DNA from 4 places in the Aliivibrio sp. S2TY2 genome. Region 1 is predicted to be linked to each of the others. Evidence: predicted binding sites of a transcription regulator. Region 1 holds the regulator's gene; each other region holds the start of a gene.
What was found. Region 1 encodes MetJ, which represses methionine synthesis genes. Its sites were predicted from a motif close to TTAGACNTNTANANGTCTAA; they were not measured.
Positions count from the first base shown of each region.

Region 2: a site for MetJ is predicted at 2,103-2,122, ahead of metH (methionine synthase). Genes of this name have one in related genera too.
Region 3: a site for MetJ is predicted at 1,040-1,059, ahead of metK (methionine adenosyltransferase). Genes of this name have one in related genera too.
Region 4: a site for MetJ is predicted at 1,843-1,862, ahead of metE (5-methyltetrahydropteroyltriglutamate--homocysteine S-methyltransferase). Genes of this name have one in related genera too.

Region 1 covers NZ_JARACS010000007.1:72,926-76,145, reverse strand. The annotation lists gene PVK63_RS12360 (bifunctional aspartate kinase/homoserine dehydrogenase II) at 1-127, opposite strand, end outside; gene PVK63_RS12355 (O-succinylhomoserine (thiol)-lyase) at 127-1,293, opposite strand; gene metJ (met regulon transcriptional regulator MetJ) at 1,478-1,798, shown strand; gene PVK63_RS12345 (alpha-amylase family glycosyl hydrolase) at 1,915-3,220, shown strand, end outside.
Region 2 covers NZ_JARACS010000006.1:230,350-233,569, forward strand. The annotation lists gene metH (methionine synthase) at 1-2,051, opposite strand, end outside; gene PVK63_RS12025 (cation:proton antiporter) at 2,232-3,220, shown strand, end outside.
Region 3 covers NZ_JARACS010000006.1:114,876-118,095, forward strand. The annotation lists gene tkt (transketolase) at 1-723, opposite strand, end outside; gene metK (methionine adenosyltransferase) at 1,110-2,264, shown strand; gene PVK63_RS11390 (SprT family zinc-dependent metalloprotease) at 2,568-3,059, shown strand; gene endA (deoxyribonuclease I) at 3,174-3,220, shown strand, end outside.
Region 4 covers NZ_JARACS010000003.1:221,098-224,317, forward strand. The annotation lists gene PVK63_RS07390 (hypothetical protein) at 1-567, shown strand, start outside; gene PVK63_RS07395 (DUF4250 domain-containing protein) at 635-829, shown strand; gene PVK63_RS07400 (LysR substrate-binding domain-containing protein) at 865-1,776, opposite strand; gene metE (5-methyltetrahydropteroyltriglutamate--homocysteine S-methyltransferase) at 1,997-3,220, shown strand, end outside.

The sequences.
Region 1 (3,220 bases):
AGACAACCACTAAATCATGATCATGAGAATATTCTTTTAATATGGTAGCTACACGACGGTAACACTCCGGATCAGCAAGGCTACTACCACCAAATTTATGTAACTGGCGCGTGACGACTCCTATCATTATTTCACTCCTGCTGCTACAAGGAAGGCTTGTTTAAGATCGGCAATCAGATCTCGGCTGTCTTCTAATCCAACGGAAATACGTAATAGTGTTGGAGCCAATCCGGCTTCTGCTTGCGCTTCATCAGACATCGCTCTATGGGTCATGGTACCCGGATGGGCTATGAGACTTTCTACTCCACCAAGTGATTCAGCTAAAGAGAAATATTTAAGCTCTTTTACAAACACTTTTAATTGCTCTAATGACCCATTTAGCTCAAAGCTTAACATTGCACCAAATCCTGATTGTTGGCGTTTAGCAATATCATGGCCCGGATGTTCAGGTAAACTTGGGTGATAAATTGTGCCTACTAATGCTTCCTCTTGAAGGCACTTCAGCACCTCCATTGCATTCTCTTCATGCACTCGCATACGCGCACCTAAGGTACGAATACCACGTAAGGTTAAGTAGCTATCAAATGCAGTGCCTGTTGCACCAATGCAATTCCCCCACCATGCGAGATCATCTGCGTGCGCTTGTGTTTTTGCGATTAATACGCCACCAACAACATCAGAATGACCATTAATGTATTTAGTTGTCGAGTGAAGGACAAAGTCAGCACCAAGCGTTAAAGGTTGCTGTAAGACAGGAGAAAGGAAAGTGTTATCAACAGCAACTAAAGCACCTACTTTTGCGGCTTTTTGACAAATTTCAGCAATATCTACCACTCGAACTAATGGGTTAGAAGGGGTCTCTAATAAAATAAGTTTAGGCTTTTTAGCAATGGCGGCATCTAAAGCCTTAGTATCCGATTGATCAACAAATAAGGTTTGGAAGTCACCTTTATTAGCGCGAGTGTTAAATAAGCGATACGTTCCGCCATAACAGTCATGAGGGGCAACAATAAGATCATCAGGACCAAGCAGAGCTGAAACCATTAGATTAAGAGCTGAAGTACCGCAGTTTGTCACAACCGCACCAGCACCGCACTCTAAATCAGATAAGGTGGTCTCTAGTTGTGTTCGAGTTGGGTTTCCTGAGCGAGCATAATCGTACTTTGGTACATCACCAAATTCAGGGAAGCTATAGTTAGTTGATAAGTAGATAGGAGGCACAACCGCATTATGTTGTGAATCGCTTTCAATGCCAGTACGAACTGCAATAGTTGCCGGTTTTCTCTCGCTCATAATTTCCCTTCCAAACTGCTAAGCAGTGGTATAATCTAATCCATAAGTTATATTCTTCTACTTTACCACCACAAAATGAGACGTCAATACTTCTAGACGTCTATATATCTTTGCTTATAGCCGTAAATATCGCTAGAATTAGAGACTCTAACTCAACATCAATAATTCTGAACGAAGGTGAACAATGGCTGATTGGAATGGTGACTATTTAAGTCCTTATGCCGAACATGGTAAAAAAAGCGAACAAGTAAAAAAAATTACTGTTTCTATTCCAACAAAGGTACTGCAAATCCTTACTGATGAACGTACGCGTCGCCAAGTAAGTAACCTACGTCACGCAACGAATAGTGAACTATTATGTGAGGCTTTCCTTCATGCTTATACAGGCCAACCTTTACCTACAGACGAAGATCTACGTAAAGACCGCCCTGATGATATTCCTGCAGAAGCAAAAGCATTAATGACCGCAATGGGCATTGAATTCGAAGCGTTTGACGACGAGTAAATAACTTTCATCTCCGCCTCCTGTCTCCTCCTCATTTTTTATAAATCAGGAGGATTACATTTCTACTTGCTTAATAAACAATCACAGTGCCCTACTATAAATATAAAGGATTAACTGTGAAAAATAACATAGCAAAAACAGCGATAGCACTCGCTATTACTTCCCTACTGAGCGCTTGTAGTTCAACCTCAGAAACAACACAAACAACCTCAGCCTATCAATGTAATCCACAGATGATGGAAAAAAGTAATCATTTACGCATCTATCAAATTATGGTGGAAAGCTTTGTTGATGGTGATCCAAACATTGGTCACGGTACTGGCTATGGTCCGAGTCATCATAATGGCGACCTGCAAGGGATCATTGATTCATTAGACTATATTCAATCACTTGGCATGAATACCATTTGGATGACGCCTATTTTTGAATCTGCTCCAATTGAGGGGCAAGATCATTGGGCAGATAAGCTCGATGCTACCGGTTATTTTGCTACTGACTTTTTTAAAATAGATCCACGATTTGGAACACTCGAAAAAGCAAAAGAATTAGTAGAAGAAGCGCATAAACGTGGAATGTATGTCTTATTTGATGGTGTATTTGGTCACCATAAAGAAGGCCTCATTAAACCATCACCATCAGGCTTACTACCGAGTGGCAGCAATAATCCAGTTGACTATCCTGAGAGCGAAGACTTTTACTCTGAAGTCGCAGCTTATTGGATATCCGAATTAAAGATTGATGGTTGGCGATTAGATCAAGCTTACCAAGTCCCTACTGAATCTTGGATAAACATTAGAAAAGCCGTTGATAACGCATCACAAAACACGACGTATATTAATAATAAAGGCGAACAAGTTAACCCACTCGGTTACATGGTGGCTGAGATCTGGAATAACGAAAGCTATATTACAGAAACAGGTTATGGTACTGAGCAAAACCCAGCGCTTTGCTCTGCTTTTGATTTTCCTTTACGCTTTCGTGTCGCTGAAACCTTTGCCGTCAATGAGAGTGGTGTAGGAAATAAAGGAGGTGATTGGCTTAATGAAGGAATGCAAATGCATGAACTCTATCCTTCACACGCAACGTCAAACCTAATGCTAGGCAATCATGATGTCGTTCGCTTTGGTGATTTATTACAACGTGGTGATATTGCAGAACCAAGTGACAGGAATTATTGGTTACGTCATAAAGCAGCCCTTTCATTCCAAGCAGCTTATACCGGCCCTATCACTCTTTATTACGGAGATGAAATTGGCGATCAAGTTGATGGTTTCTCTAACAAAGAAAATAAAGACATTTGTGCTATTAAAGGAGTATGTGATGACCACATCGCTCGCTCATCCGCCAAAATTCATGGCCTTACTGCAACACTAACACCTGACCAACTTAACTTAAAAACCTACGTCTCAGAGTTAATGACTT
Region 2 (3,220 bases), on a different contig from region 1:
GCTTCTTCTGTATCTTCAACAATGAAGTCAGTAATTCCCTTCACTAAAGAATGTTCAAGGCGTTTTTCTACCGACCACGCTCTCCATTCTAAAGCCGATTTATCTTCAACCTTTCCGACCGTTCGTTCTAGATATTCTGTTGCCATATCAAGTAAGCGTTCTGTTGAATCATCACGACGGTTAAGTACGACATCTTCTACCGCTTCACGTAAATCTTCAGGTACATTATCGTAAATTTCTAATTGGCCTGCATTTACGATACCCATATCCATACCGTTCTTAAAACAGTGATATAAGAACACGGCGTGAATAGCTTCACGTACGTAATTATTACCTCGGAATGAGAATGATACGTTAGATACGCCACCTGAAATCATGGCATGGGGAAGCGTTCTTTTTATATCAGCAACGGCTTCAATAAAATCAACAGCGTAGTTATTATGCTCATCGATCCCCGTTGCAACAGCAAAGATGTTTGGGTCAAAAATAATGTCTTCTGGTGGGAAACCAATTTCATCTACTAAGATGTTATAAGCGTTAGTACATATTTCTATTTTTCGCTCACGCGTATCCGCTTGACCGACTTCATCAAAAGCCATCACAATCACAGCAGCACCATAGCGACGGATTAGCTTAGCTTGTTGTAAAAATTTTTCTTTACCTTCTTTAAGCGATATTGAGTTAACAATACCCTTGCCTTGAATACATTTAAGTCCAGCTTCGATAACTTCCCATTTAGAAGAATCGACCATTACAGGAATTTTAGATATCTCAGGTTCTGAAGCGCAGAGGTTTAAGAATTTAACCATACACGCTTCAGCATCAAGCATCCCTTCATCCATATTGATATCGATGATTTGAGCGCCGTTTTCTACTTGCTCACGAGCAACACTCAATGCTTCATCATATAACTCTTCTTTAATTAAACGTTTAAAACGAGCCGAGCCAGTAACATTGGTTCTTTCACCAACGTTTACAAAAAGAGAGTCTTTCTCAATCGTTAATGGCTCTAGACCTGATAAACGACAAGCAACAGGAAGTGTCGGCAATTGACGGGGCTTAACACCTTCAACCACTTGTGCCATTTGGCGGATATGCTCAGGTGTTGTGCCACAACAACCACCAATCAAATTTAGGAAACCACTTTCAGCCCATTCCTTTACATGCTCTGCCATTTCCTCTGGAGAGAGATCATATTCACCAAAGGCGTTAGGTAAACCGGCATTAGGGTGTGCAGACACGCTGCATTCTGAAATACGAGATAACTCACTCACATACTCACGTAACTCATCAGGCCCCAACGCACAGTTCAAACCGAATGAGATTGGTTTAACATGACGTAAAGCATTGTAGAACGCTTCGGTTGTTTGACCAGATAAAGTTCGCCCTGATGCATCGGTTATCGTACCTGAGATCATTACTGGTAATGTTATACCCATTTCTTCAAAAACGGATTCTACGGCAAAAGAACAGGCTTTTGCATTCAAGGTATCAAAGATAGTTTCGATAAGAATTAAATCAGAACCACCTCTAATTAAGGCTCGAGTGGATTCAGAATAGGCTTCAACTAATTCATCAAAAGAAACATTTCGATAGCCTGGGTCATTTACATCAGGGGAGATAGAACATGTTCTGTTTGTAGGACCTAAAACACCTGCAACATAACGCGGTTTATGTGGTGTTTTTAATGTCCACTCATCAGCGACTTCTCTTGCTAACCTTGCAGCTTCGAAGTTCATTTCTTCGCTCAGGCTTTCCATATCATAGTCAGCCATTGCGATTGTTGTTGAGTTAAAGGTATTCGTTTCTAAAATATCAGCACCCGCTTCTAAATAAGCAGAATGAATATCCCTGATAATTTGAGGACGAGAAAGCACTAAAAGGTCATTGTTACCTTTTAAATCACAATGCCAATCACTAAAGCGCTCTCCACGATAATCTTGCTCTTCAAACTTATACTCTTGGATCATGGTACCCATACCACCATCTATCAAAAGAATACGTTTTAATAACTGTTGTTCTATTTGAGTTTTTTTATTGCTTCCTGCCACGGTACTGCCTCATCCATAATACGTTTCATTTACAATCCTATCACACATAGAATAGGAATCTAGACGTCCAAAATGGATTTATTTCTACAAATTAGAAATAAAGTTTGATATTTATCAAATAGAGCGGAAAATGACCTTAATCACATTTTGTTACATTAATAACATATTTAGAGGTTAACCATGTCTGTGTATAACACACTCTGTTTTTTAGCAGCTGCTGCTATGCTAATTGCTTTTATTAATAGCAAGATAGGAAAAATGCAAACTACGATCGCTATCACTGCAGGTTCAATGATGTTATCACTAGGGATCATCATCGCGGGGCAAAATGATTGGTTTAACCTAAGAGAAGTGGCAACCGAAACTTTAACTGAGATAGATTTTGAAGACTTCCTATTAAATGGAATACTTGGCTTCTTATTATTTGCCGGTGGGCTAGGAATCAAATTACAAAACCTGAAAGACCAAAAATGGGAGATAACTGTACTTGCTTTAGGGGCTACGCTATTTTCAACCTTCTTTATTGGTTTTGCGTTATGGGGAATATGCAATCTCATTGGTATTAATCTTGATTTAATCTACTGCTTATTATTTGGCTCCCTTATCTCCCCAACTGATCCTATTGCTGTTCTCGCTATTGTAAAAAAGCTGAATGCTCCACAACGTATTTCAACTCAAATCGAAGGTGAATCGTTATTTAATGATGGTTTTGGCTTAGTTATCTTCGTAACACTATTTACGATTGCTTTTGGCTCAGAAGCGCCAACAGTCGGTAGTGTCACTGCATTATTTTTACAAGAAGCTATTGGCGGTATTATTTATGGGTTTGTTTTAGGTCTAATTTTTCATTATCTAATAAGCTCTACAAATGACCATTCAATGGAATTATTATTAACTATAGGTATTCCAACATCGGGTTATGCCTTTGCTGGTATCCTTGAAGTTTCAGGTCCATTAGCAATGGTTGTATCTGGAATTATGATTGGTAACTGGACACGTTATATTGGTTTTTCAAAAGAAAGTGAAGACCATCTAGATCACTTCTGGGAGTTGGTTGATGAATTCTTAAATGGTGTATTATTTCTTCTTATCGGTATGTCGATGCTTCTGTTTCAATTCCATCAAGAAGACTGGGTATTAATGGCAATATCTATTCCACTAGTACTAGC
Region 3 (3,220 bases), on a different contig from region 1:
ACAGATCAACGTCGGACGAGGGTCCGCTTTTGCTGCAATAATTGCAGCGTTGATTGCATCAGCATCGTGACCATCAACCGCCGGGATTACATGCCAGCCGTACGCTTCAAAACGTTTAGGTGTGTCATCAGAGAACCAACCTTCAACTTCACCATCAATAGAAATACCGTTGTCATCCCAGAAAGCAACCAGCTTACCAAGACCAAGAGTACCCGCTAAAGAACACGCTTCGTGAGAGATACCTTCCATTAAACAACCGTCACCCATGAACACGTAAGTGTTGTGGTCAACGATATCATGGCCTTCACGGTTAAATTGCGCTGCCAATGCTTTCTCAGCCATTGCCATACCAACACCGTTTGTGATGCCTTGACCTAATGGACCAGTCGTTGTTTCGATACCTGGTGCATAACCGTACTCAGGGTGACCTGGTGTTTTAGAATGCAACTGACGGAAGTTTTTTAAGTCTTCGATAGAAAGGTCATAACCAGAAAGGTGAAGCAGAGAGTAAATCAGCATTGAACCGTGACCATTAGAAAGAATGAAACGGTCGCGATCAGCCCACTCTGGATTCTGTGGGTTGTGATTTAGGTGGCTACGCCATAATACTTCAGCGATGTCTGCCATACCCATAGGTGCGCCAGGGTGACCAGAATTTGCTTGTTGAACACCATCCATGCTTAAAGCGCGGATTGCATTTGCTAGATGTTTACGTGAAGACATGCCTGCTCCTGAAAATTCGAAGGACTATATGTTTATTGAGCTAGTTAACTCTTGACTGGCTAACTCATCGTTATGAATTAACCTAAATTTGCAGGTCCGTATTGTCGCAAAGGCTTATCTGCACTGCAAACGATTACTTATAAAATAAGGCGCTTTTTTTCACGATTTTGAAAGAAAACCTTGTTTGCTGAAGTAAATCCCATGTTCAGACGCAAACGATTGGTTATGTCTTATATTTATTTTCTTCTATGAAATGAGTTGTAATTAATCAATATTTCTCTATTATAGCCGTCTAGATGGAAAAACACCTACACTGTTATACGTATAGACTTATATAGATTGTGGGTATTTTTAGAACTTATTATTTATAGAAGTGGAGCTCCCTTATGGCTAAGCACCTATTTACCTCTGAGTCTGTATCAGAAGGTCATCCAGATAAAATTGCCGACCAAATTTCAGATGCAGTACTTGATGCGATCTTAGAGCAAGATCCAAAAGCTCGTGTTGCTTGTGAAACATACGTAAAAACGGGCATGGTTATGGTCGGTGGTGAAGTAACTACTTCTGCGTGGGTTGATATCGAAGAAATCACTCGTGAAACAGTTCGTGATATCGGCTATGTTCATTCTGATATGGGCTTTGATGCGAACTCTTGTGCTGTATTAAACACAATTGGTAAGCAATCTCCTGACATCAACCAAGGTGTTGATAAAGCCGATCCAAAAGAACAAGGCGCGGGCGACCAAGGCATCATGTTTGGTTACGCAACAAACGAAACACCTATCTTAATGCCAGCTCCAATTACTTACTCTCACCTACTTGTTAAAAAGCAAGCGGAAGTACGTAAGAGCGGAAAACTGGATTTCTTACGTCCAGATGCAAAATCTCAAGTAACATTCCAATACGACCAAGGTAAGATTGTTGGTATTGATGCCGTTGTTCTTTCAACACAACACTGTGATTCAGTAACCACTCCAGATCTTCGTGAAGCGGTAATGGAAGAGATCATCAAGCCAGTACTTCCTGCAGAATGGTTAAATAAAGAGACTAAGTTCTTTATTAACCCAACAGGTCGCTTTGTTATCGGTGGCCCAATGGGTGACTGTGGCCTGACTGGTCGTAAAATCATCGTTGATACTTACGGCGGCGCAGCTCGTCACGGTGGCGGTGCATTCTCTGGTAAAGATCCATCAAAAGTTGACCGTTCAGCAGCATACGCAGCACGTTACGTAGCGAAAAACATTGTTGCTGCAGGCATGGCTGATCGTTGTGAAATTCAACTTTCATACGCTATCGGTGTTGCAGATCCAACATCAATCATGGTTGAAACCTTTGGTACTGAAAAAGTATCTCACGACATCATCATTGAAGCGGTTCGTCAGCACTTCGACCTACGCCCGTACGGCCTACAAGAAATGCTTAACCTTCTTCAGCCAATCTACAAGAAGACGGCAGCATACGGTCACTTCGGTCGTGAAGAGTTCCCATGGGAAGCAACAGATAAAGCAGACATCCTTCGTGATTTCGCAGGCATTAAGTAAGCATTAATTACTTATCCTTGAATTTAAAAGGGAGCTTCGGCTTCCTTTTTTGTTTTTTAGCCCCATATACTCTTTATAATTACCTTGGTATTAAAACTTATACCATTCTGGATAAGTAGTTGTTCAGATAATTGCTTAGGAAAAATCGATTAGAGCAAGGCATAAATTACAGTAACTAGTGGATCTAATTACACCTAATTTTTGCAATAGAAAGGTATAACGCTGATATAATCGATTTTAACAAGCAAGAATGATCAAATACTTATGTAGATTGGTATTAAATACTAAAAATAAAGAGATTCAATGACACCACTTCAGCAAGCATCCATAGCTAAAGCTCAGCAATGCATTCAACAAGCTTCTACTTTTTTTAATCGCCCTTTTTCTTTACCAGAAATTAAATTTACTCAGCGTGGAAAAATCGCAGGGACGGCTCGCCTTCAAGGTTGGGAAATTCGTATTAACCCTGTTTTATTAGAAGAGAATCAACACACCTTTATTAATGAAGTGATCCCTCATGAAATCGCTCACCTAATCACATTCAAGCTATATGGTCGAGTGCGCCCTCACGGCAAAGAGTGGCAAGGTGTGATGAATCAAGTTTTCAATTTACCAGCAAGAACCACGCACAGCTTTAGTGTTGATTCGGTAAAGGGAAAAACCTTTCCTTATCGTTGCAAATGCACAACACACGAACTTACTGTTCGCCGTCATAATCGAGTTCAACGTAAAGAAACTCAATACCTCTGTAAAGCGTGTCAGTCCCCACTAAAATGGATTAAACCTCGCTCATAGCGGTATGAATGTACATATTTCAGCTGTTTTTTATCCTAGTAATTAATTTATCTATAATGCGAATTAACAATAGGCTACCCTTACTGTATTAATATAATAATCAGTAGGTTTACCATGACATTAATTCGCTTAGTTATTAGCATCATCGCGATAACTTTCAG
Region 4 (3,220 bases), on a different contig from region 1:
GGCTGGTGTGTTATTGCCGGTGTAGGTATGACTTACGCTTCAATTTTTGCGATTAATTTTGTTCCTGCCATCACCATTGCTGGTTTTTACTTAAGTGTTAAAACGGGTAAAACGCGTGATAAAGGCCCCTTAATAGTTATGGCGCTTGCGAATGGTTTTGCTGCAGCAAGTTTTGTTAATTTAGCTTTGGGTTCAGGTTCATTTACGCAATTATTTTTTGCTGTTACTGGCCCATTCTTATTTGGGGCATTATTAGCGCATCTTCTATTAACTCTAGCGAGAACTCGCTTGCAGGCGTTTCATAAATTATTACCTATTAGTGGAATAGTGAGTGGGATAGTTATGTCGGTTATCTTGTTATGTCAGACATTAAGTATTCATGAAATCTTCTTGGACCGAATGGCCGTTAAGCTCGGTATTGCGTTAAGTTTGATGTTAGTAAGTATTGGTTTTTGGAGTTTTCACTTATTCAAACAGCAAGCCGTGAAGTGGCAAAATCTAGCGTTAGCAAGCGTAATTATGGCTATTTCTGGTTATTATCAATTTCAGTTGTTTTTTGTGATGTAGTCCACGCATTCATTCTTAAAACTGGTCTACTCTAAGTATGTCTCTTAAGCAACATGGAGGGTGAAGATTGGATTTAAGTAATGCTCACGGACTAGAAAGTGGAATTCTACTCGGCATAATTAATGAAAAATTGCGATTGGAATGTCACAGTCTAGAAGAATTATCTAGTATGTATGAGCTTGATACACAAGGAGTTCAAGACAAGCTCAGTGGCTTGGGTTATCAATATGACCCATTAACGAATCAATTTAAAAATAAATAGGTTTTTTAATACACGCAATAGAAAACACACTTCGTTTAAGTCATTTTAATTCCATCTAAATGACTCTGGCTCTGCTGTTTCGCAGTAGAGAAAAATGCTTGTAAATATTTTTTATCATGTTCGCTGTCTCTAACGGCAGCGAACAATCTTCGCCATAAACCTTTCCCTAGCGGTTTACTCTCAATTAAGCCTTGTCTTGAAAACTCACTGATAGCCCAATTAGGTAATGCTGCAACCCCTAAACCTGCCGATACCATTTGTATTAACATGAGTGTGTTCTCTGCTTGTTTCCATTTTGCTGGTTCTACATTGTTTGGCGATAGGAAATGTTTTACTACATCTAAACGCTGTTTTTGTACAGGGTAAGTCAGCATTGTTTGATCGAGTAAGTCCTCTGGTTCTATATATTCTTTATTGGCAAGCGGGTGGTTAGTTGCCATTACTAGGCGCATTTCAAAATCAAACAATGGTTCGTAATGTACCTCGCCACGGGGCTGGATATCAGAGGTAATCACTAGGTCTAAATCGCCATTAACCAAGGCTGGTAAAGGCTCAAATCCAAAACCCGATGAAAAATCCAATTCTACTTCTGGCCAACCCACTTGATATTCTTTAATCGCAGGCATTAACCATTGAAAGCAAGAATGGCATTCAATCGCCATGTGTAATCGTCCGTGTAAGTCTTCTTTCAAGCTTGCAATATCGTATTCAGCTCTGGCCATTTTAGGCAAAATATCATCCGCTAGTTTTAACAGTATTTCACCTTCTGATGTGAATTTTACAGGACGAGTTTTTCGTAAAAAAACATGGTTACCAAGTCGAGCTTCAAAATCTTTCAATTGATGAGAAAGCGCTGATTGAGTTAAATGGAGTGCATTGGCTGTTGCGGTTAATGAGCCAGTGTCACGTAATGTAGTTAAGGTTTTTAGGTGTTTTAATTCAATCATTACTGTACCTCAAGATCCGTTTGAGTAAGTTCAACAATCTTCACAGTAAAGTGAAAAGGCCATAAAGTAAACATCTAGACGGCTAAATAAAATTAGTGCATTTAAATAAAATCTAGCTTAGTTGAAATAAATTCATAATCAAAATGAAGTATTCGACGTTGTAGATAGTTCGAAAAAAGGTCATTGTTTAGCCATCCAAACGGCTAAGGGAATTAGACAAATGACAACAAAATTAAACAATACAGTAGGAAAAACAGTCACTCATATTTTAGGTTATCCACGAGTCGGTGCTCAACGAGAATTAAAATTTGCTCAGGAAAAATATTGGCGTGGCGAGATAGAACAAAAAGAATTACTGGCCGTGGGCAGTGAGCTACGTCAGCGCCATTGGCAAGATCAATCCGCATCAGGATTAGATTTTGTTACTGCGGGTGATTTTGCTTGGTACGATCATGTATTAACCACAAGTTTACTTTTAGGTCACGTACCTGCTCGTCACAATACTGGTTTTCCTGACTTAGATACCTTATTCAAGGTGGGGCGTGGTCAATCTCAAAACAGCTGTGGTTGCGGTGAAGCAGCGTCGGATATGACTAAGTGGTTCAATACTAATTACCATTACATCGTGCCAGAATTTTCTAAAAACGATAAATTTAATGTGAGTTGGTCACAACTTTTTGATGAAATTGCTGAAGCACAAAAGCAAGGCCATAAAGTGAAGCCGGTGTTACTAGGGCCGCTTAGCTACCTTTGGTTAGGTAAAGAAGTAAATGACGAAGAGGTAGAACAAGGGTTTGATCGTCTGTCTCTTTTGCCTCGTTTATTGACGGCTTATCAAGCTATTTTCTCTAAATTAAATGCATTAGGTGTTGAATGGGTTCAAATTGATGAGCCAATTCTGGCACTAGAACTACCAAAAGCATGGGCTGATTCATTCAAATTGGCTTATCAAGTGATTCAAAGTGATGTGAAATTACTCTTAACAACGTATTTTGATGGCGTTGAACATCATTTAGATAAAATCACAAAACTTGCGGTAAATGGCTTACATATTGATATCTCTGCCGATCCACACCAGTTAGATGCAATAGTGAGTGCATTGCCAAAAGAGTGGGTATTATCCGTAGGTGCGGTTAATGGACGTAATGTATGGCGTGCAGATTTAGAACGTTTGCATGAAAAACTTCAACCAGTAAAAGAAGTCTTGGGTGATAAGTTATGGATCGCAAGTTCATGTTCATTGCTGCATAGTCCGGTTGATTTAGAACAAGAAACAGAATTATCGGAAGAGACGGTTCAATGGTTTGCGTTTGCAAAACAAAAGCTAAAAGAAGTGACATTATTAGGTGATGCTTTAGATGGTAACCAAAATGCAATTCTAGCTTGCCATCAATACAGTCAGCCACTGCGTGAACGTGAGAGTGCAGAACACATTAATAAGCCT